4 regions of the Martelella mangrovi genome follow, and region 2 is predicted to be linked to each of the others. Evidence: riboswitches for the same ligand, from Rfam matches in the RefSeq annotation. Region 2 holds a riboswitch; each other region holds the start of a gene.
What was found. A riboswitch is a leader RNA that binds a small molecule or an ion and turns the genes downstream of it on or off. The one in region 2 is predicted to bind thiamine pyrophosphate.

Region 1: it holds a riboswitch for thiamine pyrophosphate, as region 2 does, so the genes downstream of both, ABID12_RS10255 (ABC transporter permease) here and thiC (phosphomethylpyrimidine synthase ThiC) in region 2, are expected to answer to the same signal.
Region 3: it holds a riboswitch for thiamine pyrophosphate, as region 2 does, so the genes downstream of both, thiB (thiamine ABC transporter substrate binding subunit) here and thiC (phosphomethylpyrimidine synthase ThiC) in region 2, are expected to answer to the same signal.
Region 4: it holds a riboswitch for thiamine pyrophosphate, as region 2 does, so the genes downstream of both, thiE (thiamine phosphate synthase) here and thiC (phosphomethylpyrimidine synthase ThiC) in region 2, are expected to answer to the same signal.

Annotation. Positions count from the first base shown of each region.
Region 1 covers NZ_JBEPLY010000006.1:9,815-17,475, forward strand. Annotated here, with positions in the region: gene ABID12_RS10230 (pyruvate kinase) at 1-40, shown strand, start outside; gene prpB (methylisocitrate lyase) at 47-964, opposite strand; gene prpC (bifunctional 2-methylcitrate synthase/citrate synthase) at 978-2,120, opposite strand; gene ABID12_RS10245 (MmgE/PrpD family protein) at 2,187-3,698, opposite strand; gene ABID12_RS10250 (sugar porter family MFS transporter) at 3,855-5,186, opposite strand; TPP riboswitch at 5,422-5,529, shown strand; gene ABID12_RS10255 (ABC transporter permease) at 5,596-6,351, shown strand; gene ABID12_RS10260 (ABC transporter substrate-binding protein) at 6,383-7,324, shown strand; gene ABID12_RS10265 (hypothetical protein) at 7,501-7,661, shown strand, end outside.
Region 2 covers NZ_JBEPLY010000002.1:436,894-444,554, forward strand. Annotated here, with positions in the region: gene ABID12_RS04335 (LysR substrate-binding domain-containing protein) at 1-736, shown strand, start outside; gene thiC (phosphomethylpyrimidine synthase ThiC) at 767-2,575, opposite strand; TPP riboswitch at 2,676-2,792, opposite strand; gene ABID12_RS04345 (NAD(P)-dependent oxidoreductase) at 2,922-3,836, shown strand; gene ABID12_RS04350 (phosphodiesterase) at 3,909-4,706, shown strand; gene ABID12_RS04355 (LysE family translocator) at 4,722-5,348, opposite strand; gene ABID12_RS04360 (DMT family transporter) at 5,350-6,279, opposite strand; gene ABID12_RS04365 (glycoside hydrolase family 3 N-terminal domain-containing protein) at 6,485-7,661, opposite strand, start outside.
Region 3 covers NZ_JBEPLY010000001.1:284,396-292,056, reverse strand. Annotated here, with positions in the region: gene ABID12_RS01410 (OpgC family protein) at 1-309, opposite strand, end outside; gene mdoH (glucans biosynthesis glucosyltransferase MdoH) at 315-2,150, opposite strand; gene ABID12_RS01400 (hypothetical protein) at 2,211-2,390, opposite strand; gene ABID12_RS01395 (OpgD/OpgG family glucan biosynthesis protein) at 2,374-3,993, opposite strand; gene ABID12_RS01390 (FKBP-type peptidyl-prolyl cis-trans isomerase) at 4,396-4,833, opposite strand; TPP riboswitch at 5,095-5,209, shown strand; gene thiB (thiamine ABC transporter substrate binding subunit) at 5,257-6,270, shown strand; gene thiP (thiamine/thiamine pyrophosphate ABC transporter permease) at 6,290-7,661, shown strand, end outside.
Region 4 covers NZ_JBEPLY010000004.1:259,939-267,599, forward strand. Annotated here, with positions in the region: gene ABID12_RS08040 (sugar-binding transcriptional regulator) at 1-951, shown strand, start outside; gene ABID12_RS08045 (HAD family hydrolase) at 948-1,625, shown strand; TPP riboswitch at 1,664-1,766, shown strand; gene thiE (thiamine phosphate synthase) at 1,880-2,542, shown strand; gene ABID12_RS08055 (TRAP transporter large permease subunit) at 2,539-4,338, shown strand; gene ABID12_RS08060 (TRAP transporter substrate-binding protein) at 4,350-5,339, shown strand; gene ABID12_RS08065 (linear amide C-N hydrolase) at 5,442-6,539, shown strand; gene gad (glutamate decarboxylase) at 6,610-7,661, opposite strand, start outside.

The sequences.
Region 1 (7,661 bases), on a different contig from region 2:
CAAGAAGACCCCCGAATTAAGGGCACTGAAGAGCTGGTAGCTCTGTCTATCCCTTGTCCAGCGTCGGCAAAACCGTGGCCACGATCGAGGCGTCGAGGGATTCGTAGGCCGCAAGGTCGATGGTCTCGTAAAGCTCGGCGCGGGTCTGCATGTCGTCCAGCATGGCCTTGGTGGAGCCAGTCTGTTTCAGCGTTGCATAAAGCCGCTCCTGCGCCTTGTTGGCGACCCTGAGCGAGGACACCGGGAAGATCACCATGCGGTAGCCCATGGCCTCGAACTCGGATGCCGTCATATAAGGCGTGCGGCCGAATTCGGTCATGTTGGCCAGCAGCGGCACGCCCTCCATGCGGGCGGCGAATTCGCGGAACATGTCGACCGTATTCAGCGCCTCGGGGAAGATCGCATCGGCGCCGGCTTCCATGAACAGTTTTGCGCGCGCCACGGCGCCATCAATCCCCTCGCTGGCGGCCGCATCGGTGCGGGCGACGATGTAGAGGTGGCGGCGTGCTTTCGCCGCGGCGGCGATCTTGGCGGCCATGTCATGCGGGTCGGCAAGCTTCTTGTCGTTGAGATGGCCGCATTTCTTCGGCAGCAACTGGTCCTCGATGTGCACGCCGGCTGCCCCTGCATCCTCGAAGGTGCGCACCATATGCATCACGTTCAGCGCCTCGCCATAGCCGGTGTCACCGTCGACCAGGAGCGGCAGGCCGCTGGCGCGGGCAATCTGGCGGATGAAGAAGGCGACCTCGTCGACCGTGATCATGCCAAGATCGGGAAGGCCCATGGAGGCCGTCATCGCCGCGCCGGAAAGGTAAAGCGCATCGAAGCCGGCCTTCTTCGCCTGCAAGGCGGCCATGCCGTTGTGCACGCCGGGCATGGTGACGATGCCGCCCGCTTCCACCTGTCGGCGCAGGCGAAGCCCGGCGGGTTCTTGCGGAAGGTCTGCGGAAATCAGATAGGGCATGGGAGATATCCTGTCAGTTGCGGTCTGCCATCGGCACGAAGGGGCGATTGTCGGGGCCGATGTAATTGGCGGCGGGGCGGATGATCTTGCCGTCCTCGCGCTGCTCGATGATATGGGCCGCCCAACCCGCCATGCGGGCAATCACGAACAGCGGCGTAAACATCGCCGTCGGCACGCCCATCATGTGGTAGGAGACGGCCGAGAACCAGTCGAGATTGGGAAACATGCTGCGCGCATCGGCCATGGTGGTCTCGATCTGGTCGGCGATGTCGAACATCTTCATCGCGCCGGCCTCTTCGGAGAGCTTGTGCGCGACCTGTTTGATCACCTTGTGGCGCGGGTCGGCGACCGTATAGACCGGATGGCCGAAGCCGATGATCACCTGTTTTTGCGCCACCCGCTCGCGGATATCGGCATCGGCCTCTTCCGGCGTGTCGTAGCGTTTCTGGATCTCGAAGGCGAATTCGTTGGCTCCGCCATGTTTCGGCCCGCGCAGCGCGCCGATCGCGCCGCAGACGGCGGAATAGAAATCGGTGCCGGTGCCGGTGATCGAACGGGCGGTGAAGGTCGAGGCGTTGAATTCATGCTCGGCGTAAAGAATGAGCGAGGTATGCATCGCCCTGACATGGCTTTCACCGGGCGGCTTGCCGTGCAGCAGGTGCAGGAAATGCCCGCCGATGGAACTGTCATCGGTCTCCACATCGATCCGCCTGCCGTTATGGGAGAAGTGATACCAGTAGAGCAGCATCGAGCCCAGCGAGGCCATCAGCCGGTCGGCAATGTCGCGGGCGCCGGCCTTGTTGTGGTCGTCAGCCTCCGGCAACACGCAGCCCAGCACCGAAGCGCCGGTGCGCATCACGTCCATCGGATGGGTGGCGGCGGGCAGTTCTTCCAGCGCGCCGCGCACGGCAGCAGGCAGGCCGCGAAGCGCGGCAAGCTTTTCCTTGTAGGCGGCAAGGGCGGCCCCGGTCGGCAGCGTGCCATAGACCAGCAGATAGGCGATTTCCTCGAAGTCGCAGGTGTCGGCAATGTCGAGAATATCGTAGCCGCGATAATGCAGGTCGTTGCCGCTCTGGCCGACCGAACACAGCGCGGTATTGCCGGCGACAACGCCCGAAAGCGCCACGGATTTCTTCGGTTTCCTTGCTTGCGTCATGATCTCTCCTCCCGATCACGCGCCGCCGATCCCGCCCTCCTCAAGGCCGGATAGGCGGCATCTGTCTCATCTCCAGTCGAATATGCCCGTCCTTGCCGGTGCCCCCAGCCTGTCCGGCGACACGGTGAAATTCAGCCCGGCAAGGTCGTCGGGCGCAAGCGACATCAGCCGCTCGACGGTTGCCAGAAACCGGTCCTGTTCGTCTGCCGCAATCACCCCGTCGGCCAGCATCCGGAACTTTTTCACATAGTCGGGCCGGGCAAACGGGCGGCTTCCCAGCGGATGGGCATCGGCGACGGCCAACTGATCCTCGATGATCCGGCCGTCCTCCATGGTGACGATCACATGGCCGCCGAAGGCCTTTTCCGCCGGGTCGTGACTGTGATAGCGCCGTGTCCATTCCGGGTTTTCCGCCGTGGTGATCTTGTGCCACAGCGCCACGGTCTCGGGCCGTCTGGCGCGCTCTGGCGCATAGGAGCGCTCATGGTGCCAGCCGCCGTCCTCAAGTGCGACGGCGAAGATATACATGATCGAATGGTCGAGCGTTTCGCGGCTGGCGTCCGGGTCCATCTTCTGCGGGTCATTGGCGCCGGTGCCGATCACATAATGGGTGTGGTGGCTGGTCTCGATCAGGATTGATTTCACCTTTGTGAGATCGCCGATCTTCGGGCCCATGCGGCGGGCAAGGTCGATCAGCGCCTGGCTTTGATACTCGGCCGAATGCTCCTTGGTGTAGGTGTCCATGATGGCGCGCTTGGCCTCGCCCTGTTCCGGCAGCGGCACGATATATTCGGCGCCCGGGCCGGAAAGAAGGTAGGCGATAAAGCCGTCCTCGCCCTCCCAGGCCGGAGAGGGTGCGCCTTCGCCGCGCATCACCCGGTCGACGGCCTCGACCGCCATCTTGCCGGCAAAGGCCGGGGCATAGGCCTTCCAGCTCGAAATCTCGCCCTTGCGCGATTGCCGGGTCGTGGTCGTCACATGCAGCGCCTGCTGCACGGCCTGATAGATGGTCTCGGTCTCAAGCCCGAGCGCGGTGCCGATGCCGGCGGCCGCCGACGGCCCCAGATGGGCGATATGGTCGATCTTGTGTTCGTGCAGGCAAATGCCCTTGACCAGATCGACCTGGATTTCATAGCCGGTGGCAATGCCGCGCACCAGGGCCTCGCCGGAGAGCCCGCAATGCTGGGCAACAGCCAGAACCGGCGGGATATTGTCGCCGGGGTGGGAATAGTCGGCGGCCAGAAACGTGTCGTGATAATCAAGCTCGCGCACCGCCACGCCATTGGCCCAGGCCGCCCATTCCGGCGAAAACCGGGTGTCGGCGGCAAGACCGAAGATCGTTGCGCCGGGGATAAACGGATGAGCGGTTGCCTGCGCCCTTGCGCTGATCGCCGGGCGGCGGGCGATGGAGGCGGCGGCCACGGCGGCATTGTCGATGATCCGGTTGCCGATCATCTCCACCACATCGTCATCAAGCGCTACGGGATCGGCCGCAACAGTGGCGATCTTCCAGGCCAGCTGGTCTTCGCGTTTCAGGTTTTCCGATGATTTGTGGGTGCGCACCGTATGCTCGTGCATGACATCTCCTCCCGCTTAATGCCACCGCCGTTTTGTTCCAGTAGGCGTCAATTGTCCATTGGCGGCAATGCAGCCATTAGTCTTAGGCATTTTGGCGGTCTCACGCAAAACGGCCCGCTCGCGGCGGGCCGTCGATCATCATGCGGTGCGGGCAGATCAGCCTGCTGCAACGGTGCGTTGCTCGATTTCCTCCAGCGTGACGCCCTTGGTCTCCGGCGCTACCGCGATGGCATAGAAAATGCCGATCACGCAGAAACCGGTGAAGATCGCGAAGGTCCCGACAATGCCGATGCCTGCCAGAAGCTCGGGGAACAGCAGGGCGACGACGAAGTTGAAGAACCAGTTGGCGACAGAGGGCAGCGCCATGCCGCGCGGGCGTAGTCTGAGCGGAAACAGCTCCGCCATGTAAAGCCAGGGCAACGGGCCGAGGCTGACGGCAAAGAACGCGATGAAGGCGAAGATCCCGATCATTGCCAGATAGGGCGTCGCGGCGATGTTGATCATGGTTGCAACCGTCACCAGCGCCATGGCGGCCGAGGTTCCGATAAAGCCCATGATCAGCAATTTGCGCCGTCCCATGGATTCAACGAGATACATGGCGACGACCGTCAGCGCGACATTGACCACGCCGATGCCGACAGTTGCCAGAAGATCGGTCGTAGTGCCGGAAAAGCCGGCGTTCTTGAAAATCTCCGGGGCGTAATAAATGATAGCATTGATGCCGGAGAGCTGCTGAAGCACGAACACGATCATCGCGAAACTGGTAATCGGCAGAATGCCCTTTTTCAGGAATGTGCTCCAGGATGGCTTTGCTTCCTCGTCCCTGGCGCTTTCCTTGATTTCGGCGATGATCCCGTCAATCTCTGCGTCGGAGGATTCCGGCTGCAGCCTGGCGATGATGTCGCGGGCCTTGTCGGCATTGGAATTCAGCGTCAGCCAGCGCGGGGTCTCCGGCGAAAGCAGAATGCCAACAAGGGCAATGATCGACGGGAACACGCCGACGCCGATCATCCAGCGCCAGTCGCCGGAACCACCGAAGGCTGCATCCGACATGTAGGAGACCATGATGCCGATGGTGATCATCAACTGGAAGGCGGAGACGATAGTGCCACGAATGCGCGCCGGCGCCACTTCCGCCAGAAACATCGGGGCCGTCATGGCCGATGCGCCGATGCCGACGCCGATCAGAAGGCGGGCCAGCGTCAGGATGTACTGGTTGAAGGCGAGCGCCGAAATCAGCGAGCCGACCAGAAAGATCACGGCGCCGAGGATCAGCATCGGCTTTCGCCCGTAGCGATCGGTGGTGACCATGGCGACGATCGTGCCGCCAACCGCGCCGAGCGGAACGGCGGATGTGATCACCCCTTCCATGAAGGGCGTGATGGTGAAATCCTGTTTGATGAACGGCAATGCGCCGGAGATCACGCCCTGGTCAAAACCGAAGAGCATGCCGAACAGTGCCGCCACGATAACGATGGCGATAAGCATTGGTTTCCTCCGCATTCCACAGGCGTTGCCGGGGTTCCGGCACGCCGTTCAGCTTTCTTCCTTCACCGAACCCTTAGTCTGTTTTTGTGAACGGTAGCTGAAAGTTTTGCTTTTCGCCAATCTTTAGGGCAACTTTAGGATGTAATACACGTAATTAACTCAATTCGGTTGAATTCCTGTCGCCGAAGCATTTGTCGACACCCCTTGACCGGGCCTGCCGACGTGGTCATAGATATGCCCATCCGAGGGGTGCGATCTTCGTGGAAGATGCTGAGATGGCGTTTGCCGAACCCTTGAACCTGATCCGGGTCATGCCGGCGTAGGAACGGAGTTTGGTGTTGAGCGACACGCCCAGAATATCAGCCTGTTTTGTTACGTCCGCTGCCCGGCTGTGCCGGGGAGAGGGGTGTTGAAGCAGAGCCTTTATGCGGTTTTCCGATTTTGTCTGGTGGTTTGCGCCCTGATCCTGCTCTGGCAGGCGGTGGTCATGGTGTTTGCGCTGCCGCGCTATATCCTGCCCGCCCCGCTTTCCGTCGCGGTCAGGCTGTGGAGCGGACACGCCTATCTGTTTGCCGAAGCGCTGGTCACGCTGCGTGAGATCATCGCAGGCTTTGCCGCCGGTGCGCTGTTCGGCGCCGGTGCGGCCTTTCTGCTTGCCGGCTTTCCCCGTTTCGGCCGGCTGGTCTGGCCGGCGCTGGTGGTGCTGCAATCCTTTCCCGTGTTCGTCATCGCGCCCATGCTGGTGCTCTGGTTCGGCTTCGGCATCGCGTCCAAGGTGGTGATGACGACGATCATCGTGTTCTTTCCGGTCGCCTCCAATTTTGCCGACGGCCTTGCCCGCACCGACAGCGCCATCGTCAAGGCCGCGCATCTCGATGGCGCAGGCCACTGGCAACTCCTCTTTCTCATCCGGCTTCCGCTGGCCATGCCGCAGCTTTTCTCCGGCCTGCGCATTGCCGCACCGCTTGCGCCGCTGGGCGCGGTCGTCGGCGAATGGGTTGGCGCTGCCGGCGGTCTCGGCTTCGTCATGGTGCAGGCCAATGCCCGCATGCAGGGCGAGACCGTGTTTGCGGCCATGCTGATCCTGGCGCTGGAAGCCGTTCTGTTTCGAAAGGCGGTGGATCTCGCCGCTCCCTTTTTCACCCGCTGGTCGCCACAGGCATGAGCGGCCGGACTGTCCTGACAAGGAGGAATGAATGCTCAAGAAACTGACCCTGATTGCCGCGCTGACATTGTTGCCCGGCATGGCCGCTGCCAATGACAAGCTCGATGTCATTCTCGAATGGTATGTGAACCCGGACCATGCGCCGCTGGTGGTCGCCCAGCAGCAGGGCTATTTCGAAGATGAAAAACTGGATGTGACACTGGTGCCGCCGGCCGATCCATCCATGGTGCCGCGCATGGTTGCCGCCGGGCGCGCCGATATCGGCGTTCACTACCAGCCGAACCTCTATCTCGACCATGCCGCAGGCATCGACATCAAGCGTTTCGGCACGCTGGTGTCCACACCCCTCAATACGTTGACGGTGATGGCGGATGGTCCGGTGCAGTCGCTTTCCGATCTGAAAGGCAAGAAAATCGGCTTTTCCGTCGCCGGGATCGAGGAGGCGGTCGTCTCCGCCATGCTTGAAAGCACCGGCCTGTCGCGGGATGACATCACCCTTGTCAATGTCAATTTCGCGCTCACCCAGTCGCTTCTTTCCGGCCAGGTGGATGCCACGATCGGCGCGTTCCGCAATTTCGAGCTGACCCAGATGGCCATCGAAGGCGAGGAGGGACGAGCCTTTTTTCCGGAAGAAAACGGCGTTCCGGTCTATGACGAGCTGATCTATGTGACCCGCAGCGAACTGCTCGATGATGACCGTCTGCCGCGTTTTCTCGATGCCGTCGAGAAAGCAACGATCTTCATCACCAATCACCCGGACGAGGCCTGGAGCCTGTTCGCCGAGGCCTATCCCGATCTTGACGACGAGCTGAACCGTGCAGCCTTTGCCGATACCGTCGCTCGCTTTGCCAAGAGCCCGGCGGCCTTCGATGCCGGTCGCTACCAGCGCTTCGGCGCGTTCATGGCGGCAAACGGCTTGATCGAGGAAGCGCCCGCGGTTTCGGAAATTTCGGTTTCGCTTGCGGGGCAATAGTGACGCTGGCCTTAAATCGCCACAAAAGCACGATAGAAGATACGAAAATACCGAAAGGCGGCCGGTGGCCGTCTTTCGCGTTTCGGTCTTTTGTGCATTTTGAAAGACGGGCGGCGTCCTGCTGCCCCAAAGAGACCGATCTCGTAAACGCTCGAGCGCCTCAGGGAGATCGGAACATGAAACTAGCCGGCCTTGTGCTGGTGGTGATCGGCCTTGCCACCTTGACCATACGCTTCGGCCTTTATCACTATCGCGATGTTGCGGGCGATATCGAGGGCAGTCTGCTGACCCCGCTTGCCCATGTCATCCTGCTTTTCGGTGCCATGTTTCTGGCACT
Region 2 (7,661 bases):
CCGCGGCCTTGTGCCGACCGAGGCGGGCGAGGCCTTTATCGCCTATGCGCGCCGGATCATCGCCCTCAACGATGAAGCCGCGTTATCGGTTGGCGCCGCCGCCACGACGGCCTCTGTCCGGCTGGGTCTGCCGCAGGATTTCTTCGACGATGTGATGCCCGCAACGCTCCGGGCGTTCCGGCAGAATTGCGACAATGTGCATGTCGATATCCGGGCGGGCGAAAACCATAACCTGGCGGAGGAAGTGCGCGCAGGTCGTCTGGATGCCGCCATCGCCTTCTTCCGCGCCGACAGCCCCGCCGAGGGCGAAACGCTGTGCCGGCTGCCGATGCGCTGGCTGGCAACGGAGGATGTCATGGCGACGCTGTCGCGCGATCCTGTTCCGCTCGTGCTGTTCAGCCATCCCTGCCTGTTCCGGCAGGCCGCTCTGGCGGCTTTGGATGACAGCCGGACGCGCTGGCGCGCCGCACTGACGACGCCAAGCCTCCCGGCCGTCTGGTCAGCGCTGCGGTCGGGTCTGGGCATCGCGGTGCGCACGGATCACGGCAGGCCCGCGGATATCATCAGCGTGGGGCAGGATTTTGGTCTGCCGCAACTGCCGTCAATCGAACTGCGCCTCCTGCGTGCGCCGAACATTTCAGGCATTGCCGACCGGCTGGCCGAGGTGCTGCGCCGGGAAACGCTGAGCAAGGTGACGCCAACGGCTGACACAGAGCCGCACGCCGAACCTGCATAAGTCATTCCCCGGCAACTGCTTCGAGATGGCTCAAGCCTCCTCTTCGCTTTCAAGCGGAAGGTAAAGCGCCCCGCCCTCGCGGAATTTTTCCGCCATCTTCGCCATGCCCTCTTTCTGGGCCTCGGCGCGGATATCGTGCGAGATGCGCATCGAGCAGAATTTCGGCCCGCACATTGAACAGAAATGCGCGACCTTGTGCGCCTCCTTCGGCAGGGTCTCGTCATGCATGGAACGTGCGGTTTCCGGATCGAGCGACAGGTTGAACTGGTCCTCCCAGCGGAATTCGAAGCGCGCGCGCGACAGTGCATCGTCCCGGATGCGGGCGGCCGGATGCCCCTTGGCGAGATCGGCCGCGTGGGCGGCGATCTTGTAGGTGATCACCCCGGTCTTGACGTCATCGCGGTCGGGCAGGCCGAGATGTTCCTTCGGCGTCACATAGCAGAGCATCGCCGTGCCGAACCAGCCGATCATCGCCGCGCCGATACCGGAGGTGATGTGATCGTAACCCGGCGCGATATCCGTGGTCAGCGGCCCGAGCGTGTAGAACGGCGCCTCACCGCAGGTGGCAAGCTGCTTGTCCATGTTCGCCTTGATCTTGTGCATCGGCACATGGCCGGGGCCCTCGATCATCACCTGGCAGTCTTTCGCCCAGGCGATCTGGGTCAGTTCGCCCAGTGTTTCCAGCTCGGCGAATTGCGCCTCGTCATTGGCATCGGCAATCGAGCCGGGGCGCAGGCCATCGCCGAGCGAGAACGACACGTCATAGGCGCGGGCGATATCGCAGATCTCGTCAAAATGCTCGTAGAGGAAGCTCTCGCGATGATGATGAAGGCACCATTTGGCCATGATCGAGCCGCCGCGCGAAACGATGCCGGTCACCCGGCCCACCGTCATCGGGATCATGTGCAGCCGTACACCTGCGTGGATAGTGAAATAGTCCACCCCCTGCTCGGCCTGCTCGATCAGCGTGTCGCGAAACACCTCCCATGACAGGTCCTCGGCAATGCCGCCGACCTTTTCCAGCGCCTGATAAAGCGGCACGGTGCCGATCGGAACCGGCGAATTGCGGATGATCCAGTCGCGGATATTGTGGATATTGCGGCCGGTGGACAGGTCCATAACCGTATCGGCGCCCCAGCGCGTGGCCCAGACCATCTTTTCCGCTTCCTCGGCCATGGATGAGGTCACCGCGGAATTGCCGATATTGGCATTGATCTTCACCAGAAAACTCCGCCCGATCGCCATCGGCTCGGCCTCGGGATGGTTGATATTGGCGGGGATGATTGCCCTGCCCTTCGCCACCTCGTCGCGGACAAATTCCGGCGTGATGAAATCGGGGATTTCGGCGCCAAAACTCTCGCCATCGCGCATCAACGCCTGTTTCGCCGCCTTTCGCCCGAGATTTTCGCGGATGGCGACAAACTCCATTTCAGGCGTCACGATGCCGGCGCGGGCATAGGCCATCTGGGTCACGGCCTTGCCATCCCTTGCCCGGCGCGGCTGATGGCGCACGGGAAATTCCGGCACCAGCCGCTTGCCCTCGGCAAAGCCGTTATCCTCCGGCTTCACATGGCGTCCATCATAGGCATGCGTGTCGCCACGCGCGGCCAACCAGCCCTCGCGCAGGCGCGGCAGGCCGCTTTCGATGGCGATATCGGCCCGCGGGTCGGTGTACGGCCCGGAACTGTCATAGACCGTGACAGGCGGTTCGCCGGCGCTCGGGTGCACATCGATCTCGCGCATGGGGATGCGGATCTCGGGATGCAGCATGCCCTTGTGCCAGACGCGGCGGGATGCCGGCAGCGGGCCTGTGGTGACGGTCGGAGAAATATCTTTCATCGGTCGGAGCCTCCATAGCTCTTGGCGTTGGAGACCCAGTTCGACGTTGAATGGAGGAGGCCGCGCATATTGCGCCTGAAAGGAACAGCGGGCCTTATCCCGCGCAGCCGATGCACCATCCCTACGCCAGTGTGAACTGGATCAGGTTCATCGGGTCACTGCGCTGCATAAGCCAACAGTATCTCAGCCCCTTGTCGGGACCCCCCGGGTGAGCGCGCCAAAATTGCGCCGGATGCGCGAGCTTGTCAACGCCTGCTGCGAAAAACGCCACATACCTGATTTTCAAATGTATGACTTTTATAAATTTCGTTTTTCGGATTGGATAATCGGCCTTACGCTTGCGCGCATGCCCAATCAGAACGCGCCCGCACCGCAAAGCAGACCGACAGGTTTCATCGGCCTCGGCACGATGGGAACGCCCATGGCGCTGAACCTCGTTCAAGCCGGCATGCCGGTTATCGTCTGGAACCGGACGCCGGAACGCTGCATGCCTCTGGAAAAGGCCGGCGCCGCCGTTGCGCCAACGGCAGACGACTTGTTCTCCCGATGCGAAACCGTGCTTCTGATGCTCGAAAACGAGCACGCCACAGATGCCGTCCTCGGGCGTGGAACGGACCGCTTCGCCGAACGGGTCGGCGGCCATTGCATCGTCTCGATGGGCACCGTCTCGGCGGAGTATTCCCGAACACTCTCTGACGAAATCGCGGCAGCAGGCGGCCGCTATGTGGAAGCACCGGTCTCCGGCTCGCGCAAACCGGCAGAAGCCGGACAGCTTGTCGGCATGCTCGCGGGCGCGCCGGAAGATCTGAAATGTCTGCACAGCCTTCTCGCACCGGTTTGCAAGCAAGTCTTCGAGTGCGGCGCGGTTCCTGCGGCGCTGCAGATGAAGCTTGCGGTCAACACCTTCCTGATCACCATGGTCACGGGGCTAGCGGAAGCCGGGCACTTCGCGGCGCGGCACGGGCTCGACATGGACCGGTTTGCCGAAATCCTGAATGCCGGACCGATGGCGAGCGACGTCTCGAAGGTCAAGATCGACAAGCTCCGCCACCGCGATTTCACCCGTCAGGCCGCAATTTCCGATGTCCTGAAAAACAGCCGGCTGGTGGCTGACGCGGCGCGTTCGGCAGGCACCGCCTTTCCGCTGATGGAGGCGTGTGTGGCGCTTTATGCGGAAACGGAAGTTTTGGGGAACCCGGAGGACGACATGATCGCCGTTATCCGGGCGTTCGAGGCACGTGCCGGCCTGCCCGGCTCTTGATCTACCTGTCGCTGCGCGCCACTCTGCGACTGCCCCATACCGTGCCCGCCGGAAAACCCTGAGGATGAAACCATGCTGATCGCCCACCTCTCCGATCCCCACCTTCGCGCCAAAGGCGAGCTTTATCAGGGACTGGTCGATTCGAACGCCATGTTCGATCTCGCGCTCGATACGCTTCTGGCACTGCGCCCGGCGCCCGATCTGGTGATTATCGGCGGCGACCTTGTCGATGGCGGCACGGAAGCCGAATACGAGACGGTGCGAACCGCCCTGCAACGCCTTGGCCAGCCCGTCTTCGTCATCCCCGGAAACCATGACGATCGCGAAACCTTCCGCCGTTGTCTTCATGACCTTGTTCGGCTTCCCGATGAAGGGCCGCTGCATTTCGACACCCATGCGCAATGGCCCGTCAGGGTGATCGGTTTCGATGTGACGGTCCCCGGGCAGCACTATGGCGAGATCACTGAGGCGTCACTCGCATGGCTGGAGCAGAGACTGGCCGAACGCCCGGATCAGCCGACAATGCTCTTGATGCACCAGCCGCCCGTGGACAGCGGCATGGGCTTCATCGATACCTACAAATGTTTCGGCGGCGACCGACTGGCGGCACTGGTCGCCCGGCATGACAATGTGGAGCGCGTGTTGTGCGGTCACATTCACCGCTTCATGCAGATCGGGTTCGGCGGTCGCCAGCTGATGACGGCGCCGAGCACCACGACAGCCATCGCTCTCAGACTGGAGGAGGATGCATCACCGGCTTCCTTCGTCGAGCCGCCGGCCTTTCTTCTGCACCACTGGCGCAAAGGCGGCGGCCTTGCAACACACTGGGTGCCGGTCGGCCGTTTTCCCGGACCACTGCCCTTCTTCTGATTGCGCGTTTGCCGTCTATCGCGTTACCGCCATGAAGGCACTGCCGCCGATCATGAACCCGCCACCGGCATAGCCTGCCCGCCTCCGCACAGCGCGGCTGCCAAGAAGCGTGCGTATCCGGGCCGCGACAAGCGCATAACACCCCAGGACCACCACCACGACAAGGCTAGAGGTCAGGGTCAGCAAGGCAAGCTGAAGCGCAAGATTGCCCTCCGGCGCGATGAACTGCGCGAGAAACGCCATGTAGAAGACAATGGATTTGGGGTTCAAAACGGCGGTGAGCGCGCCTGCACGAAAACAGCTCCAAGCGGCTGCGGTGTCCTGCTCCGGGGCCAGATCGACGACCGCCCCTTCCCCGCGCGCCGCCCTGATCTGCTCAATGCCCAGCCATGCCAGATAGAAGACACCGGCCCATTTGACGAGTTGAAACAGCAGGGCCGACGCCGCAAGAACGGCACCGACACCGGCAAATGACAGGCCGAGAAGCGCAATGGAGCCGACGACAGTGCCGAGGACTCCCATCATGGCGGCCGCCCTGCCCCTTGTCAGCGATTGCCCGATCACGAGCATGACGCTCGGGCCGGGGATGACGGTCAGCACCACGCAGGCGATCAGATAGGCAACCCAGCTTTCCAACGACATTCTAGCTCCTCTCCGCCCTTGTTTCCGTCTCTACCGGGGTGAGCGACGCCAGAAACGCTCCGCCGCCGATCAGCGCGATACCGGACAGGTCGACAAGACCCGGCCGGTCGCCAAAGAGCAGAATGCTCCACACCAGCGCAAACACAAGATATCCGTTATCGAACAGACCAATGACCGGCGCCGGCGCCAGTTGATAGGCCAGTGCGACTGCCGCGGTGATAACGGCAAGAAGAACACCGAGCCCCATCAGAATCTGCCACCCCGAGGAACCAAGCCTTGGCCAGGCGGAAAGCAGAAAGCCTGCATCGCTGCCCGCGCCGAAAAACAGCAGAACCATCACATAGGCCGCACCGGCCGCCGCAAGGACAAGGTTGAGATTCAACGCCATCGACAATGGCGGGACATCGCGACAGCGGCCATAGGTGATGACGGCGGCCAGCGCGTAAAAAAACGCTGCCAGCAGCGGCAGGACCATGACCGGAGACACTTCCGACGGGCCCGGCCTGAGGATCACCAGAACGCCGGCAAGCCCAAGGGCTATCGCCACAACCCCGCGCCGTCCAATGTGCGTCCTGAGCAGGATGGCCGACAGAACCGCCATCCACATCGGCGATGTGTAATAGCAGGCCGCCGCAAGCGAAAAGGACATGAATGGCAGAGCTGCATAGTAGCTCGCCCACATCAGCGTCAGGCTGAGGCTGCGCGCCCAGACCCACGGATTTACCGTCAGAAGCGCGCGCCCGTTCCTTGCGGTCAGCCGGAAGATTATCGCAAGAAGAATGGCCGCAACGGCCGAACGCAGGACAAGAACCTGCCCCAGCGAGACATCGTCACTGAAAAGCTTGACCAGCGCATCGGAAAGCGAAAGCAGAAGCACGGCGCCGGTGATGGCGCCAATACCGGTAAGACGCGCCTGCCGCGTATTCGTCATTATGGATACCATGCGCGCAGCCAAACACGCATGAGGCCCGATGAAAAATGATATTTCTCTCGCAATACATGATCAGAACGCATGCAAACGATACGCTTAAACCGGCGCGGCCTGATGCCGAAGGCGATCTGAAAGCCTGCTCTCCCTGCTTTCAGGCATGAACAGCCAGGCTGACACGATCGCCATCAAGGGCATCGATGGCCGGTTACGCCTTTTCGGCAGCAAAGCCGCTCAGCATCCGCCAGTCGGCAGGAAGTTTCCGGCGTTCACCGGTGACCTCGACCCGCGTCTTCAGCCTGATGTCACCGCTCGATGCGCCGACCATCAGCGTGAAGAAGCCGGGTTCGACGATGCGGCGGCCCTCATAGCCGGTAAAGTTCAGCATGTCGGTGGGCACCTCGAAGGTTACGCGGGTGCTTTCGCCGGGCTTCAGCGCTATCTTGCCGAAGGCTTTCAGCTCCTTGACCGGGCGCACCAGTGTGGCGATCTCGTCACGGACGTAAAGCTGCGGCACGGCAATGCCGTCGCGGTTGCCGGTGTTTTTCACCGTGAACGACAGCTTGACGGTGCCTGTTTCGATATCCACGGCGTCTTCTTCCAGTGCAACGTCGGTATAGTCGAACGTGGTATAGGAAAGGCCATGGCCGAAGGGATAACGGCTGCCAAAGTGGCGGGCGATCGGCGTGCCAGAGCTCTTGAAGCTGTGGTTATAGAAATAGGGCGCGGCTCCGACATTGTGCGGGATTGAGAGCGTCAGACGGCCGGACGGTTCGACAATGCCGGTCAGCACGTCGGCCAGCGCCGTTCCGCCCTCCTGACCGGAGAAGAAGGTCATCACCTGGGCGGCAATCCTGTCTTCCGCACCGCCGAGATTATAGGGACGGCCGGAGGAGATGACGACGATCACCGGCTTGCCGGTTTCGATCACGGCATCCAGCAGTTTCTGCTGTACGCCAGGCAGCTCCAGCGTGTCGGCATCGGAGCCTTCGCCGACCGTGCCGGTCTGGAAGATGCCGGAAAGATCGCCGACGCAGACGATGGCGATATCGGCATTCTTCGCCGCTTCCACGGCTTCGGGGATCATGTCGAGGCGGGATGAAAGCGAGGAGGCCTGTTCCAGCGACGTGCTGTCATCGACATCGCCGGGGAACACCGGCGCGCCGGCCTTGCGCTCGTCGAGGATGTTGCAGCCGCGGGCGTAGACGACGTTTTCCGCGCCAAGCTTCGCCTTCAGTCCGGCAAGCGGGGTGATGACGCTTTCGACCTCTTCCTGTGCCTCGTTGTGGATCAGGTGGACGGGGAAAGCGTAGTCGCCGAGAAGGGCCAACGGATCATCGGCGGTCGGGCCGATGACGGCGACTTTCTTGCCCGATGCGAGCGGC
Region 3 (7,661 bases), on a different contig from region 2:
GGTGGAAAACACGTGGGCGCCGTAAATCGTCAGCGCGCGCTTCCAGATCGCCTGCGCGGTCGCCATCATGGCGCCGGAAAAACGCTGGCTGTAGGCAAGCCCGGCCGAGATGCCGGAAATCAGCACAAAGGCTTCGGCGGCGTCGGAAAAACCGAACATCCGGATCGTATAGAACGAATAGAGGTTTTCCGGCACATGATCGATGAAGATCATGATCAACGCCAGGCCTCTCAAAACGTCGAGACGCGGATCGCGACGGCTCTTATCCGCCGGTGTCCGCGCTGCGACGCGCGCGCCTCCCTGCTCCAACTGCGTTATCCCTGCACGGCCGAATAAGCGGGCTCGGCCTCGCCCGTTTGCGGATCCTCCGCGATATCTTCTGCGGTCTCCGGTGTGTTTCCGTCATCGGCGGACGGCTGCGACCAGCGCGCCAGAACCGCATCGCGCACCCGCATGATCGCCGGGCGTTCAAGCTCCTCCGGCGTCAAAAGCAGGCCACAACGGGCGGCAATGCGTCCGCTTGCCGGCGACGAGCTTGCCGCGACCAGGAGCGGCGACAGCATCTGCGGGACGGCAATCGGCGTCAGCCACCAGAACAGCGCCGGTGCCAGAACCCATGCACCCGTCAGCATGACGATACCGGTCAGCACGATCCACCAACTGGCCCTGAAGGCCTCGCCCAGCCCGATCGTCTGGCCCTCGCGGTCGGAAGACGGCCAGCCGCCATCCATGCCGAAAATGATCTGCAGCACCGAGCGGCTCTGATACATCAGCGTGATCGGGGCCAGGATCGACGACCAGATGATTTCGACCAGCGTCGAGGCAAATGCCGCGATAAACCCGCCGAAACGGCGCGCTTCACCGGTGATGCCGGAGCGCAGCGCGATCAGCAGTTTCGGCCCGATCAGCAATCCGCCGACGCCGACAAGCAGCGTGACGGCGAGCGCGGTCTCGGCGCGCGGAAAGATCGCCGGCAGATAAGGGCTGGGAAAATATTCAGGCGGCGGCGCGAAAAGCGGCGCGACAATCGAAGCGGCGATAAAGGCCATCCACAGCGGCGAGCTGACATAGGCCATCACGCCCTGCACGAAGGTAAACCGGTTCCAGCCCTTCAGCCCCGGCCCGTGGATGAGACGGATATGCTGAAGATTGCCCTGACACCAGCGCCGGTCGCGCTTGGCGTAGTCGATCACGTTCTGCGGGCCTTCCTCGAAGGAGCCTTCCAGATCGGCGTCGACGCGCACGATCCAGCCATTGCGCGCCAGAAGCGCGGCCTCGACATAGTCATGACTGAGGATATGCCCGCCAAACGGCGGCGCGCCGGTCAGCGCGGGCAAGCCACAGCTTTCGGCAAAGGCGGTGGTGCGCACCATGGCGTTATGGCCCCAGAACGGACCTTCCTGCCCCTGCATGCGGGCAAGCCCGCGGGTGAAAATCGGGGAAAACAGACCGGCGGAAAACTGAAGCGCGCGCGCAAACCACGACCGCGCGGCAACGATCTTCGGCAGCGTCTGCAACAGGCCAAGTCTCGGTTCGGCTTCCATGCGCCGCAGCATCTCGACGATGGTTTCGCCGTCCATCAAGCTGTCGGCATCGAGGATCAGCATGTAAGGGTAGCGCCCGCCGTGGCGGCGGACGAAATCGCCGATATTGCCGGCTTTCTTGCCGGAATTGTCCGTGCGGCGGCGGTAGAACACCTCAATCGGCGCAGGCACCTCGGCATGCAGCCGCAGGAACCATTCTTCCTCCTGCGCCGCAACGTCTGGATCGCGGGTATCCGACAGGATCGCAATATCGAACAGTTCGGCATGACCGGTCTTTTGCAGACTTTCGGCCATCGCGGCGGCGGAGGAAAAGGTCGCGCGCGGATCCTCGTTGTAAACCGGGATCAGGATCGCGGTGCGCGCCGCGCGGCCGCTGTCGGAAAGCTGCGAGCGCGGCGGGGTCTTGATCCGTGCGCCAATCAGCCCGCCAAGCGCCAGCGACGCGCCCCAGGCGATCCAGGCGGCCGTGGCTGCGCAAAGCGCAATCCGCACAAAATCGACCCAGTCCACGCCATCTGCGAAAAACACGTCCATAGCCAGCCGCGAGGCGAGCACCGCCACGAAGATCGCAAACAGAATGGAAATGGTTCGCCTGAGAGCCAGCATCATACTTCCCTGAAATTGACGCCGGCACCAAAAGACCGTGCTGGCTTTTATCGACCGGAATTACCCTCTGGACCAGAAACGAACGGCGCGCGGACGCTGCAGGACAGACACCGGTGACAGTATCGTTGCAATCAGACCCTGATGGCGGGGGCGTTCGATCAACTGGTCCGGCATTGGCAGCGGGGCTGTCGCCGGGAGAAACCGGGTAAAATCCTTGTTTCCGTCAGTCTGGTTGGTCATCGCCTTTTCTCCATTGATAAAGCCATACTTCACTCAAATCGCGGTTGCCGTCGGTCAGAGCAGCGAGCAGTTCGACCGGCGCGTCGCCTGCCGGACGTACATCAATTGCAAGCCGCCAGACGTCTTCGCCCATGATTGCTGAAACCGTCGAATGAACAATCTCGCCATTTGTAACGTGGAGCCGCTCTTTAAGTTCCGACCCCGCGCCAAAATCTGCCAGCGGGCCGCCGGCAAAGTCGACCACGATCTTGCGGACATCATCGTCAGCCTGTGCGCCCGAGACGCCGCCTTCACCGCTTCTGATGTCGACCACGCGCGCAAGCCGCGCCTGATCTTCCTCGATCGCACCCCATGTCAGGCGGTACGAATATTCAGCCGATTCTCCGGCTTTGGCCGGGGCTTCCGGCTGCCAGAAGCACACGACATTGTCGTTGACTTCCTTGTCGGTCGGAATTTCGACCAGCGAGATCGAACCCTTGCCCCAGGTGCCGAGCGGCTCGACGAGGAGCGAGGGCCGACGTTCGTAATGGGCTTCGGCGTCCTGATAATCCTCGAATTCCCGATGGCGCTGGTAAAGCCCGAAGGCGCGCGGATCGGTTTCGGTGAAGAAGGAATTCGCAAGCTTCTTCGCGTTCTGCAGGTTGCGCCACAACTCTGTACCATCGGCACGCACGATCTTCAGCCCTTCGCTGTCGTGAACACGTTCCCGATAGTCGTCAAACGCATGATGGTTGGCCGGCCCGAACAGGAACATCGAAGTCATAGGTGCAACGCCGAGACGGGCGATATCGTTCCGGAAAAACAATCGCGCCGTCACATCCATGCGCGTATTCTTGCCGGGCGTGATCACGAACCGGTAGGCGCCGGTGACGCTCGGACCGTCGAGCGCGGCAAAAACGGTGATCTTTTCGCCTTCCGCAACGGGGCGAACGATGTAGAACGCCGAAAACCGCGGAAACTCCTCGCCCTGGTCCGTGGCGGTGTTGACCGCCAGACCGCGGGCCGACAATCCGTAAAGATTGCCCTGGCCGAGCGCACGGAAATAGGAAGAGCCCAGGAAGGAAATCAGCTCGTCGGAAACATCGGGCCGGTTCAGCGGATAGTTGATGCGGAAACCGGCAACGCCGGGAAATTCAGCATCCCTGAACTGCGCGATATCGAGCGGCGAGCGATAGATGAAGTCGTCGACGGAAAACACCAGCTTTTCGGCATCACCATTGGCGACTTCGTAAATCTCCACCGGCGTCTTGAACAGCCAGCCGAGCGAAAAGGCCTGAAGCTGGAAATTCGACTGGTCCCGCCAGATCGCCTTGTTGGGATCGTAGCGGATTGCCCGGTAATCATCATAGTGGAGCGAATTGAAGGGTTCGCCAACATCCTGCGGCGGGGCCTCATAGGGCTGCGCCGCCTTTTCCTTCATCCGGGCTGTCAGCGTATCGAAGGTAAACGCATCGGGGGCCGGCGCCTGCGCTTCCACTTCCGCATTCTGATCCGGTACCTTGCCGGGTTCCACCGCGGCGCCTTGAGCAAATGCCTTGCTTCCCAAACCGGAGAAAGCCAGCGCTCCCGCGGCCGTTTGCGCCAGAAAAACTCGTCTCTTCATTCAAATTCCCGTCGGTTGAAAAGGGGAGGCCGAAAATGTTGCATTGCACCAAAACCGGCGCCGGAATTGCGTTTTTTGAATGTATTCGCTCTCGGGCAAGATCGCGCGAAAACCGTCTCGACGGTAAGCGCAGACACTTCGGAAACGGCGTAATCCCGTTTCGGTTCCACACTGACGCAAAAAACAGACATCGATATCCATCCGGTCGCAAACAGGGTCAACCCGGAGAGCCGGGCATCAAAAGGGGCTGGGACGCCATACAGCATTCCAGCCCCTTTTTTAGGGCAGCCATTCAACCAAAGAATGGCAAGATCATGGCAATACGCCTTTTTCGCGCCGCAATATCTACAAACTCACTGTCGAGCTGTCGGAATGGCTGCGCCAACAAAATATGCTTTCTTTTCAAGCCGCGTTGACGATTTCAACGAGCTCGACGGCGAAATTCAGATCCTGCCCGGCAAGCGGATGGTTGGCATCCACGGTTACCTGCTCTTCCTCGACCTTGGTCACGACCAGCGGTACGGTTTCACCGGTGGGCGTGCGCGCCTGAAGCTGCATGCCCGGTTCCACTTCAACCTCAGCCGGCATGGCCGACTTCGGCACGACCTGAACCTTCTGCGGATCATGCGGCCCATAGGCCTCTTCCGACGGCACCTGCACCTGGCGGCTGTCACCGACATTCATACCGGCGATCTCGCGATCGAGCCCCGGAATGATCTGGCCGGCACCGACGGTAAACTCAAGCGGCTGACGGCCTTCGGAAGAATCGAAGGTCGAACCGTCATTGAGGGTTCCTGTATAGTGAATACGAACGGTGTCCCCGCTCTTGGCTTCTGTCATTGGTGTGCTCCTTCCTTTGAACACTGAGCGCATCGGCACAGCATCGGCACAAACCGACCTCGGGCCCAGGCGCCGTTTCTTTTTCCTGAGGCTCCGGCCTTCGACCGGAAAGCGCCCCAGAGGATGAGCCGACACACTTTCCTGCATGACGACTGGCGGGTACATCCGGAATACCGGATGCGCCTCTTACCTAGTCACTTTCACGTGTATTTTCAAATCCGTCCGGCCTTGAATTCCACGGAAGCCCGCGATAGGTGTTGAAAAGCTCTAACGGGGTGCGGAACGCGGCTTCGACGTCGTCCGCTGAGAGGTGAAGAACCAACCCGAGGAACCTGATCCGGTTAACACCGGCGGAGGGATTAGACGCGTGAACGGTCCGACGCCCTTTTCCCATGTTGATTGAGACACCACGAAGGAGGCGTCATGCCCGGCCATCATCTTTCGATTTCGATTGCAGCGCTGGCGCTGCTGGCTGCAGGCGGCGCGCTGGCTGAAGACGGCAAGGTGCTGACCGTCTACACCTATGAAAGCTTCAACACCGAATGGGGCCCGGGCCCGCTGGTCAAGCAGGCCTTCGAGGCCGAATGCGGCTGCACCGTCAAATTCGTCGGCGCGGAAGACGGCGTTGCCCTGCTCAACCGGCTGAAGCTCGAGGGCCGTTCAAGCCCCGCCGACATCGTGCTCGGCCTCGACAACAATCTGATCCACGAGGCAAAGGAGACAGGGCTTTTTGCCGCTTCCGGCGTCTCCACCGACAATCTCGACATCCCCGGCGGGTTTGAAGACGACATTTTCGTCCCCTTCGACTACGGCTATTTCGACATCGTCTACGACAGCGAGAGCATCGCATCTCCGCCGACCACGCTTGACGCACTGGTCAACGGACCGGCTGACGAAAAGATCGTGATCGAGGACCCGCGCACATCAACGCCGGGCCTTGGCATGCTGCTGTGGATGAAATCCGTCTATGGCGACGACGCGGCGGCAAAGTGGGAAGCGCTTTCGGACCGCATTCTGACGGTTGCGCCTGGATGGTCGGAAGCCTACGGCCTGTTCACCAGTGGCGAGGCGCCGATGGTGCTTTCCTACACCACCTCGCCGGCCTATCACCAGATTGCCGAGGAAACCGACCGCTACAAGGCCGCAGACTTTGAAGACGGGCTCTATATCCAGATCGAGGTGGCCGGCATGACGGCGATGGCGGACGATCCGGCGCTGGCCAGATCCTTCCTCGCATTCATGCTTACGCCCGGCTTTCAGGATGCAATCCCGACCCACAACTGGATGATGCCGGCCGCTGCAACCTCCGAGCCGTTACCGGATGCCTTCCAGAATGCCGTCACACCGGACAGGACGCTGCAATTCGCTCCGGATGTCGTGGCCGAAAACCGGCAGGCCTGGATCGACGAATGGCTGAACGCGATGAGCGCGCGGTGAGCGTTCCGGGACGACGACCTTGTATCTGACCACGGCAGAGTTTCGCCGGAGCCTTTCCGCCGGCATCATGTCCCTTGCGGGCGTTATCGGCTTCATTGCCGTGGCGGTGGCCGCCCTTTCCGGTTTCGGGCGGATTGGCGATGCGGCCTCGGTCATGAACGAGCCCTATGTCTGGCGCATTCTGCGTTTCACGCTCTATCAGGCCTTCCTGTCCACCGTGCTGTCCGTGGCGCTTGCCATTCCCGTTGCCCGTGCCATGGCGCGGCGGCCGCATTTTTTCGGCCGGATATGGATTGTCCGGCTGATGGCCGTGCCGCTCGGGCTGCCGGTGCTGATCGGTGCGCTCGGCATTATCGGCATATGGGGACGGCAGGGCCTGTTCAACGATGCGCTGGCTTTTGCAGACTTTGGCCGCCCGCTGCAGATTTACGGCCTGCAGGGCATTCTGATTGCCCATGTCTATTTCAACCTGCCGCTGGCCGCCCGCCTGTTTCTGGCAGGCATCGAGCGCGTGCCGCAGGAATATTTCAAGACCGCCGCAATGCTGTCGATGCCGCAACGCAGCATCTTCCGCTTCATCGAATGGCCGGTGATCGCGCCGCTGATCCCGGGCGTTGCCGGGCTGGTCTTCATGCTGTGTGCCACCTCTTTCACGCTGGTGCTGATATTGGGCGGCGGGCCGGCGGCGACCACGATCGAGGTCGCGATCTATCAGGCGCTTCGCTTCGATTTCAATCCCGCACGCGCCGTCGCCCTTTCCGGCATGCAGATCGCGGTTACGGCACTGGTGCTTGCCGCCCTTGCCCTTTTTCCGAAGGCGAAAGACCCGGGCGCCAGTGCCAGCAGCGATGTCAGCCGGCGCCCCGACGGCGACCACCGCCTTTCGCGCGGCATCGATGCCGGGCTGATTGCAGTGTTTCTGGTCTGGCTCGCCCTGCCGTTGGCGATGATCGTGGTGAAGGGCGCGGGCGCAGACCTGCCCGGGCTGTTGCGCGAACCCGCCTTTCTCAGGGCCACGGCCACCAGTCTCGCCATTGCGTTTTCGGCGGCTCTGGTTTCGCTCGCCCTGGCGCTTTCCTTCATCGCCGCCACCGGCGCAATCGAAACGCTGCGCGCGCCCGGCACGCTTGAACGCGGCCTTGCCGGATTGATGTCGGCCATGGGGTCGCTGGTGCTGCTGGTGCCGCCGATCGTGCTTGGCACCGGCTGGTTCCTGCTGCTGCGCCCGTTCGGGTTGACCGATGCCGCCGCACCCGCAATCGTCGCCGGCATCAATGCGCTGATGGCCCTGCCCTTCGTGCTGCGCGTGCTCCGGCCGGCTGTTGCCGTCCACCGTGCCCGCACCGCCCGGCTTTCGGCCAGCCTCGGCCTTGTCGGCCTCGCCCGATTGC
Region 4 (7,661 bases), on a different contig from region 2:
GAAACGAGTGTGGAAACCGAGGCGTTTCTGGTCGAGGTCTGCTGGCATTATTTCATCAATGAAATGACCCAGTCCGAAGTGGCGGCACTGATGGGGGTCACCCGGCTGCGCGTGAACCAGGCCATCAGAAGTGCGCGCGCCGACGGGCTGGTGCGGGTCGATATCCAGTCGCCACATGTCATGCGCCTGCGCCTGCAGGAAGACCTGAAGACCCGTTTCGGCCTTGCCGACGCCATCGTGGCGCCGGCCAATGCGGACAATCACGACTATCAGCGCCCCGCAGGGGTCGCCCTTGCCAACTACCTGGCAAAAGGATTGCGCGAGGCGCGCTGGCAGCGGATCGGGGTGTCCTGGGGCATGACGCTGACAAATGCGATGACCCATCTGCCGCGCATGCAATTGCCGGAGATCGAAATCATATCGATGATCGGCGGCACATCGCAGGGCGCATCGTTCAACACGTTCGGGATCGCCTCTGGTTTTGCCGACCGGCTGGGCGCCCGATATTCGCTGTTTGCCGCCCCGGTCTACCTCTCGCCCGGCACAGACAGGGAGGAGTTTCTCTCCGATGCCGTTTTCAGCGAGCATCTGGAAAAGCTGAAAACCCTCGATCTCGCCGTTCTGGTTGCCGGCGATCTGTCCGACAGGTCCGTTCTGATGAACACCGGACTGCCGTCCAGTGTCACACCGGCGACCCTTTCCGAAAAAGGTGCTGTGGGCGATATCGTCGGCCATTTTATCGATCACAACGGCCGGGAGGTCGACCACTTCATCAACGACTGTGCCGTCGGCATCCGGCTTGATGCGCTTGAAAAGGTTCCCGAACGGGTGCTTGCCGCAGCCGGTACACACAAGGTCGACGTCATCATCGCCGCCATCCGCCGCGGGCTCGTTACCACGCTTGTGACCGACGACATCACCGCCGAACGCATTCTGGCCAGGACCTCATGAACAAAACAGTTATTTTCGATTTCGACGGTGTGCTCGCCAACAGCGAAATCATCGCGCTCGCCGAACTCCAGACCTCGCTTGAAGAATACGGGATAACGGTCGACTGGGATACGCTGGTCGAGAAGTTTCTCGGCGCCTCGATCAAACAGATCACCGCCTTTGTCGAAAACAGCACGGGCAAGCCGGTTGAGCCCGCGTTTCAGAAGGACTGGTATGCGCGGCTGTTTGACCGCTACGCCCGCGAACTTCAGCCGATGACGGGTGCCGCGGACATGCTCGACAGTCTCGATGCGGCCGGCATCGGCTACTGCATCGCGTCCGGCGGCTCCTACAAACGGCTGGGAGTGGCGCTTGACTGTATCGGCTTTGCCGACCGTTTCCGCGGCCGCGCTTTCAGTGCGGAATCGGTCGAACACGGCAAGCCCGCGCCCGACGTTTTTCTGTACGCCGCCGAACAGAGCGGCGCGCAGGCCGGCGACTGTGTCGTGCTTGAAGACTCGATTGCCGGCGTCATTGCCGCCGGCCGCGCCGGGATGCGCTGCGTCGGCTTTGTCGGTGGCGGCCACCTTGAGGGCGTAAGGCCGCTTCATGCCGAACGGCTTCAGAGCGCAGGCGCCGACACCGTGCTCACAGACCTGTCCGGTTTCCGGCAAGCCGCATTCGGCGCCGTCTGAAGCCTGTTGACAGGGGGCGCAAAGCCCGACAGAATCACGGAAATTCCGAGGGGAGCATCATCCGATGCTGAGATGGCAATGCGCCGGACCCTTGAACCTGATCCGGGTCATACCGGCGTAGGAACGGAAAATGGTTGCGTTCCCTGTTTTCGCGCCCGCGCCGCTGCCCGGTCTTCGTATGATCGTGGAGCGCTTTCTATGCCGTTGGACATTCGTAACATCTGCTCGCCGGGAACTCTTGCCGGGGCACGGCCATGAGAACGGTCGACTATCGCCTGAACGCCATTGTCGATGCCGGTCTGGTTGAGGCCGCGCCGCTGGCGGAGTTGGCGCGGCTTGCCGCCGAAAACGGCGCAACGCTGATCCAGTATCGCGACAAATTCGCCAAAACCCGTCAGATGGTCGAACGCGCCGTTCAAATCCGCGCGGCGCTCGCGCCCACCGGTGTGCCCTTCGTCGTCAATGACCGGGTCGACGTGGCCCTTGCGGCCGAGGCCGACGGGGTGCATCTGGGCAGCGACGACATGCCGGCGGAGATCGCCCGGAAGCTGCTTGGCCCGGACGCCATTATCGGGCTCACGGTCAAGAACGCCTCCGACGGCGCCAGGGCGGCAGCCGCACCGGTCGATTACGCCTGTATCGGCGGTGTTTTCCAGACGCTTTCCAAGATCAATATGGATCCTCCGGTGGGCCTCAACGGCTTTCGTGCGCTGCGCCGCGGCCTCAAACGGGCGCGGCCCGACCTGCCGGTTGGCGCGATTGCCGGTATCAAGCTTGAAGACGTGCCACGGCTGATGGCCGAAGGGGCCGACGGCATTGCGGTGATTTCCGCAATTTTCCACGCACCCGACGTTGCAGCCGCAACCCGTGAACTTCGCCGCAGCGTAGACACGGCCATCGCACCCCCGGCACAATGACGGAAAAGCCCGGCACGCTGCACGCCCGGGCAGCACAGCTTGCCACGCGGCTGGAAACGGCACTCGCGATGGTCGCCGCGGCCGTGCTGGCGGTGATGCTCGCTGTGGTGCTGACCAGCGTGGTTCTGCGCTATCTGTTTCACACCGGCGTTATCGGAACGGAAGATCTCGGCATCTGGCTGAATGTGGCGCTGATTGCCCTTGCCGCGCCGCTTGCGCTGTCCGGGCCGCTTGCCATGCGGCTTGACCTGCCTTTCGGCCCGTCTGCCAAAAAACTGGCCGGCATCATTGCCGATGCGTTCAGCCTGCTGGCGGCTCTTGTGCTGATTTTCGGCAGCACGCGCGTCGTGAACCTCATCGGCGGCACATCGCCGGCACTCGGCCTTCCCGAATGGGTGCGTTTTGCGGTGACCGGCGCAGGCGGCGGTCTTCTCGCGATCATTCTCGTTCTTCGCCGCATCGGCGAACGGCAGGTTCTGCCGCTTGCGGCATCGGCGACCCTTGCATCCGCAGTCTATTACGCCTGCCTGCACGTCACCGTCACAACCGCCCTGCCTGCAAGCATTGCGATCGCGCTTGCGGCAGCAGTCGGCCTTGCCGCCGCCGCACCGCTTGCCCACGCCTTCATCGCGGCGGCGATGATCGCCATTCCCTTCGGCGGCAATCTTGGAACGGAAACCATCGTCACCACGACCGTTTCCGGCATGTCCCACTTTCTGTTGCTCGCCATTCCGTTCTTCCTGCTGACGGGGGCAGCCCTTTCCGCCTCGGGCGCGGCAAGGCACCTTGTGGCCTTCGCCGCCTCACTGGTCGGCCACCGGCGCGGCGGGCTGGCCCAGACGGTGCTGGCCACCGGCACGCTGTTTTCCGGAGCCTCCGGCTCTTCGGTCGCCAATGCCGTGTTTTCCGCCACCACCTTTCACCCGGAACTCGTGCGCCATGGCTATCCGCCGGCCCGCTCCGGCGCAATCATTGCCGCCTCGTCGGTGCTCGACAACATCATCCCGCCGTCAATCGCCTTCCTGATTCTGGCGGCCGCCACCGATCTTTCGGTGGGCGCGCTGCTTCTCGGCGGGCTGTTTGCGGGGCTGGTGATGGCGGCGGCTCTCTCCATCGCCATTTACCTCACGACCCGCAATCTGCCCGGCAGCAGACCGGTGGCTAGGGGCGAACGCCGGCGATCCCTGCTTGCAGCGGTCCCCGCCTTCGGGCTCGGCGTCATCGTGGTTGCCGGCATCCGCATCGGCATCGTCACCACCACCGAGGCGGCAGCCCTTGCGGCCATCTATACACTTGCACTTGCGGCTTTTTCGAAAACGCGCCGGACAGCGCTTTTTTCGGTTTTCCGACAGACCGCGACCGAAGCTGCGGCCATCGGCCTTCTCATCGGTTCGGCCGGGCCGTTTGCCTTTCAGCTGGCCGTCGACGGCGTATCCGGCATGATCGCCTCAACCGTTGCCGCTTTCGGCGGTTCTCCGGCCGCGGTTCTGGCCTTTTCCGTCATCGTTCTGCTTGGCGCCGGGCTGGTTCTCGATATCGGCGCGGCGATCCTGCTTCTCGGCCCCCTTCTGCTGCCGCTTGCCACCGGCTCGGGCATCGACCCGATTGCCTTCGGCGTGATCATCGTCACCACGCTGATGATCGGCGGCCTGACGCCACCGGTCGGCATGCTGGTTCTGGTGGTGGCCGGCGTGACGGAGGTTCCCCCGGCCGCGCTTTTTCGCGCGGTGCTGCCCTATCTCGCCGCACTTCTTGCGGCAATCGCCATTCTTTGCACCTGCACCCTGTTGATCTGAGAGGAAACGTCATGCAGCCCCTCACCCGTCGCCATTTCCTGAAAGCCGCTACGCTGACCGCGCTTTCGGCCCCGTATATCGCCCGCCCGGCCCTGGCGCAGACCACGGTGACCGTGGCCTCATTGCTCGGAGAGGACAAGCCGGAAACCAGGATCTGGCGCTATATCGCCGAAAAGGCCGAGGAACGGCTGCCCGGGCGTTTTCGCTTCAACATCGTCGCCAATGGCGCGCTGGGCGGGGAAAAACAGGTCGCCGACAGCATCCGCCTTGGTTCCGTGCAAGCAAGCCTTTCGACCGTTTCGGCGCTGTCGTCATGGGTGCCGCAATTGCAGATCCTCGACCTGCCGTTCCTGTTTCGCAGTCCCGAACACCTTGGCCGCGTGGTTGCAGGCCCCGTGGGCGCGGAACTGAAAGGCGCGCTTGCCGATGAGCGCTTCATCGTCGGCGGCTTTATCGACTACGGCGCCCGCCATCTTCTGACGAAAACGCCGGTAACCCGGCCGGAAGGGCTTGAAGGCGTCACGATCAGGGTGATCAACAGTCCGCTTCATACCGGGTTGTGGAGCGCGTTTGGCGCGGTTCCCGTCGGCATTCCGATTACCGAAACCTATAACGCGCTGGCCACCGGGGTTGCGGATGCCATGGACCTGACCAAATCCGCCTATGCCGGGTTCAAGCTCTACGAGGTCGTGCCGTGCCTGACCGAAACCGGGCATATCCGCGCGTCCGGCGTGATCTATTTTTCTCAAGGGTTCTGGGACGGGCTCGACCCCGAGGCTCAAGCCGTTCTGGAGGCGATTTCAGCCGAGGCCGCGCTCTATTTCAATGCACTGATTGTGGAAGACGAAACCGCAGCCATGCAAACCGCGCACGAAAATGGCGGCATCGTGTTCCAGCCCGAGGACATGGACGCCTGGCGGGCGGGCGCCAGGAACGTCTGGGCCGATTTTGCCCCGGCCGTCGGCGGCATGGAACGGATCGAAACGGTCGCAAACACCTGACAGGCAGAGGTCAGAAATGATCTTCAAAAGTCTCAGACCTTGCGCCGGCGAAAACCCCGCAATACTCTCTCGCCAATGCGCCAATAGATAACGAGGTAATCCATGTGCACGTCCCTGCTCTACACAGATCTTTCCGGCTCCGTTTACGCAGGACGCACACTGGAGCTGCCGGTGGAACTGCCTTATCTGGCGGCGTTCCTGCCCAGCGGCACACAGCTTTCGTCAAAGGCCGGCAATCATGCACCGCTGACCTATGAGAGCCGCTACGACATTTTCGGCGTCGTGGTGCCCAATGGCAGCGTCGAGGACCTGAAAGTGGTGGAAGGCCTGAACGAGGCCGGGCTGAATTTCTCCCTGCTTGCCTTCGCCGACACGCATGGCCCCGATGACACACAAGCCGATGATGTGCCGGTGCTGTCGGCAATCGATCTCGGCGCATGGATGCTGGCACAGTTTTCCACCGTAGCGGAAGTCAGGGAAGCGCTTGAAAAACAGACGGTTCTGGTCGATCCGCTGGCGGCCCTCGGCGGTGTTGTGCCGCCGTTCCACTACACGGTTCATGACCGGAGCGGCGCATCCATCGTCATCGAATTCTTCGACGGCGAACGCCATATCTTCGACAATCCGCTGGGCGTGATGACCAACAGCCCGCGTTTCGACTGGCACCTGACCAATCTCAACAACTATACCCACCTCAGCAATGTCGACCATTCAAGCGCGACGTTGCTGGGACAGAATTTCATACAGCCCGATTCCGGCATCGCCACGGTGACGCTGCCCGGTTCGGACACCGCCGTCGACCGGTTTGTCCGGGCCGTCTATTACGCCCATTTTTCAGAAAAGGCGGACGGGCCCGAAGCATCGCTGCGCCAGCTTGGCCACGTGATGAACAAGTTCGACCGGCCCAAGGGGGCCTCCGTCTATTCCAGCGCCAAGGCCAGCGCACTGACGGAATCGGCCACCAGGCTGACCGGCCAGCAACCGGCGCAAAAACCGGAATTCATCACCGAATATACCTCCTGGATCACGCTGATCGATCTGGAACGCAGCACCGTGATGCTGCGCACCTATAACAGCCTCGGCTATGCGTCCTTCGACCTTGCCGCACTGAAGGCCGGCGCCACCGGCCCCAAGGTCGTCCCGCTCGAAGCCTTCGATCAGGGCAGCCCCGATGCCGACAAGGTGCTGCTGGCGCTTTAGGGCGTTCCAGACAGAAAACGCCGCGTCCCCGAAAGACGCGGCGTTCTGATATTGCGCTGTTGCAGCCCGCTCAGTGATGGAAACCGGAGGCTTCGTCTTCGGTCAGCGGTTTGGTGATCGGGTGCGCCCTGAAATAGTCGATCGCCGCCTTCATGTCCTCGATCAGCAATGAGCACAGGTCGATCGAAACGCCGTTTCTGACCAGAATGCGCTGGATCGCCTGCTCCTCGCAATTGGCCGGCAGCGTATAGGCCGGCACCTGCCAGCCGCGCGCGCGCAGACGGTCGGCAAGGTCGAACAGCGTGTAATTGGTCGGCAGATCATCCTTCAACTTCCACGAAACCGCCGGAATGCCCTTTTCCATGTCGCCATCGAAAACGATATCGACAAGATTGGTCTTCCTCAGTTCGTCCGCCAGATAGGCGGCACTGCGGTAGCAGGCCTCGTGAACCTTGCGATAGCCCTGACGGCCCAGCCGAAGGAAGTTGTAATACTGGCAGATCACCTGTCCGCCCGGGCGCGAAAAGTTGAGCGCGATATCGCGCATGTTGCCGCCAAGATAATTGACCCAGAACACCATCTGTTCGGGAAGATCCTGCTCCTCACGCCACAGAACCCAGCCCACGCCAAGCGGCGACAGGCCAAATTTGTGCCCGGAGGCGTTGATCGATTTCACCCGCGGCAAACGGAAATCCCATTCCAGATCCGGCGCGCAGAAGGGCGCCAGAAATCCACCGCTGGCGCCATCCACATGGATGGGAATATCAAGCCCGGTGCGCGCCTGAAGATCGTCAAGCGCATCGGAGACGGCCTTCACCGGCTCGTATTCGCCGGTATAGGTAACGCCGAGGGTCGGCACCACGCCGATGGTGTTTTCGTCGCAGAGCTTCAGAACCTCTTCCGGGGTCATCAGCAGGCGGCCGTTTTCCATCGGAATTTCGCGGTGCTCGACATCCCAGTAGCGGGTAAACTTGTGCCAGCAGATCTGCACCGGTCCGGTAATCAGGTTCGGCTTGTCGGTCGGCTTGCCCTCGGCCTTGCGCCGTGCTTCCCAGCGGCGCTTCATCGCAAGCCCGCCCAGCATCGCCGCTTCGGACGAGCCGGTGGTTGAGGTGCCCGTCG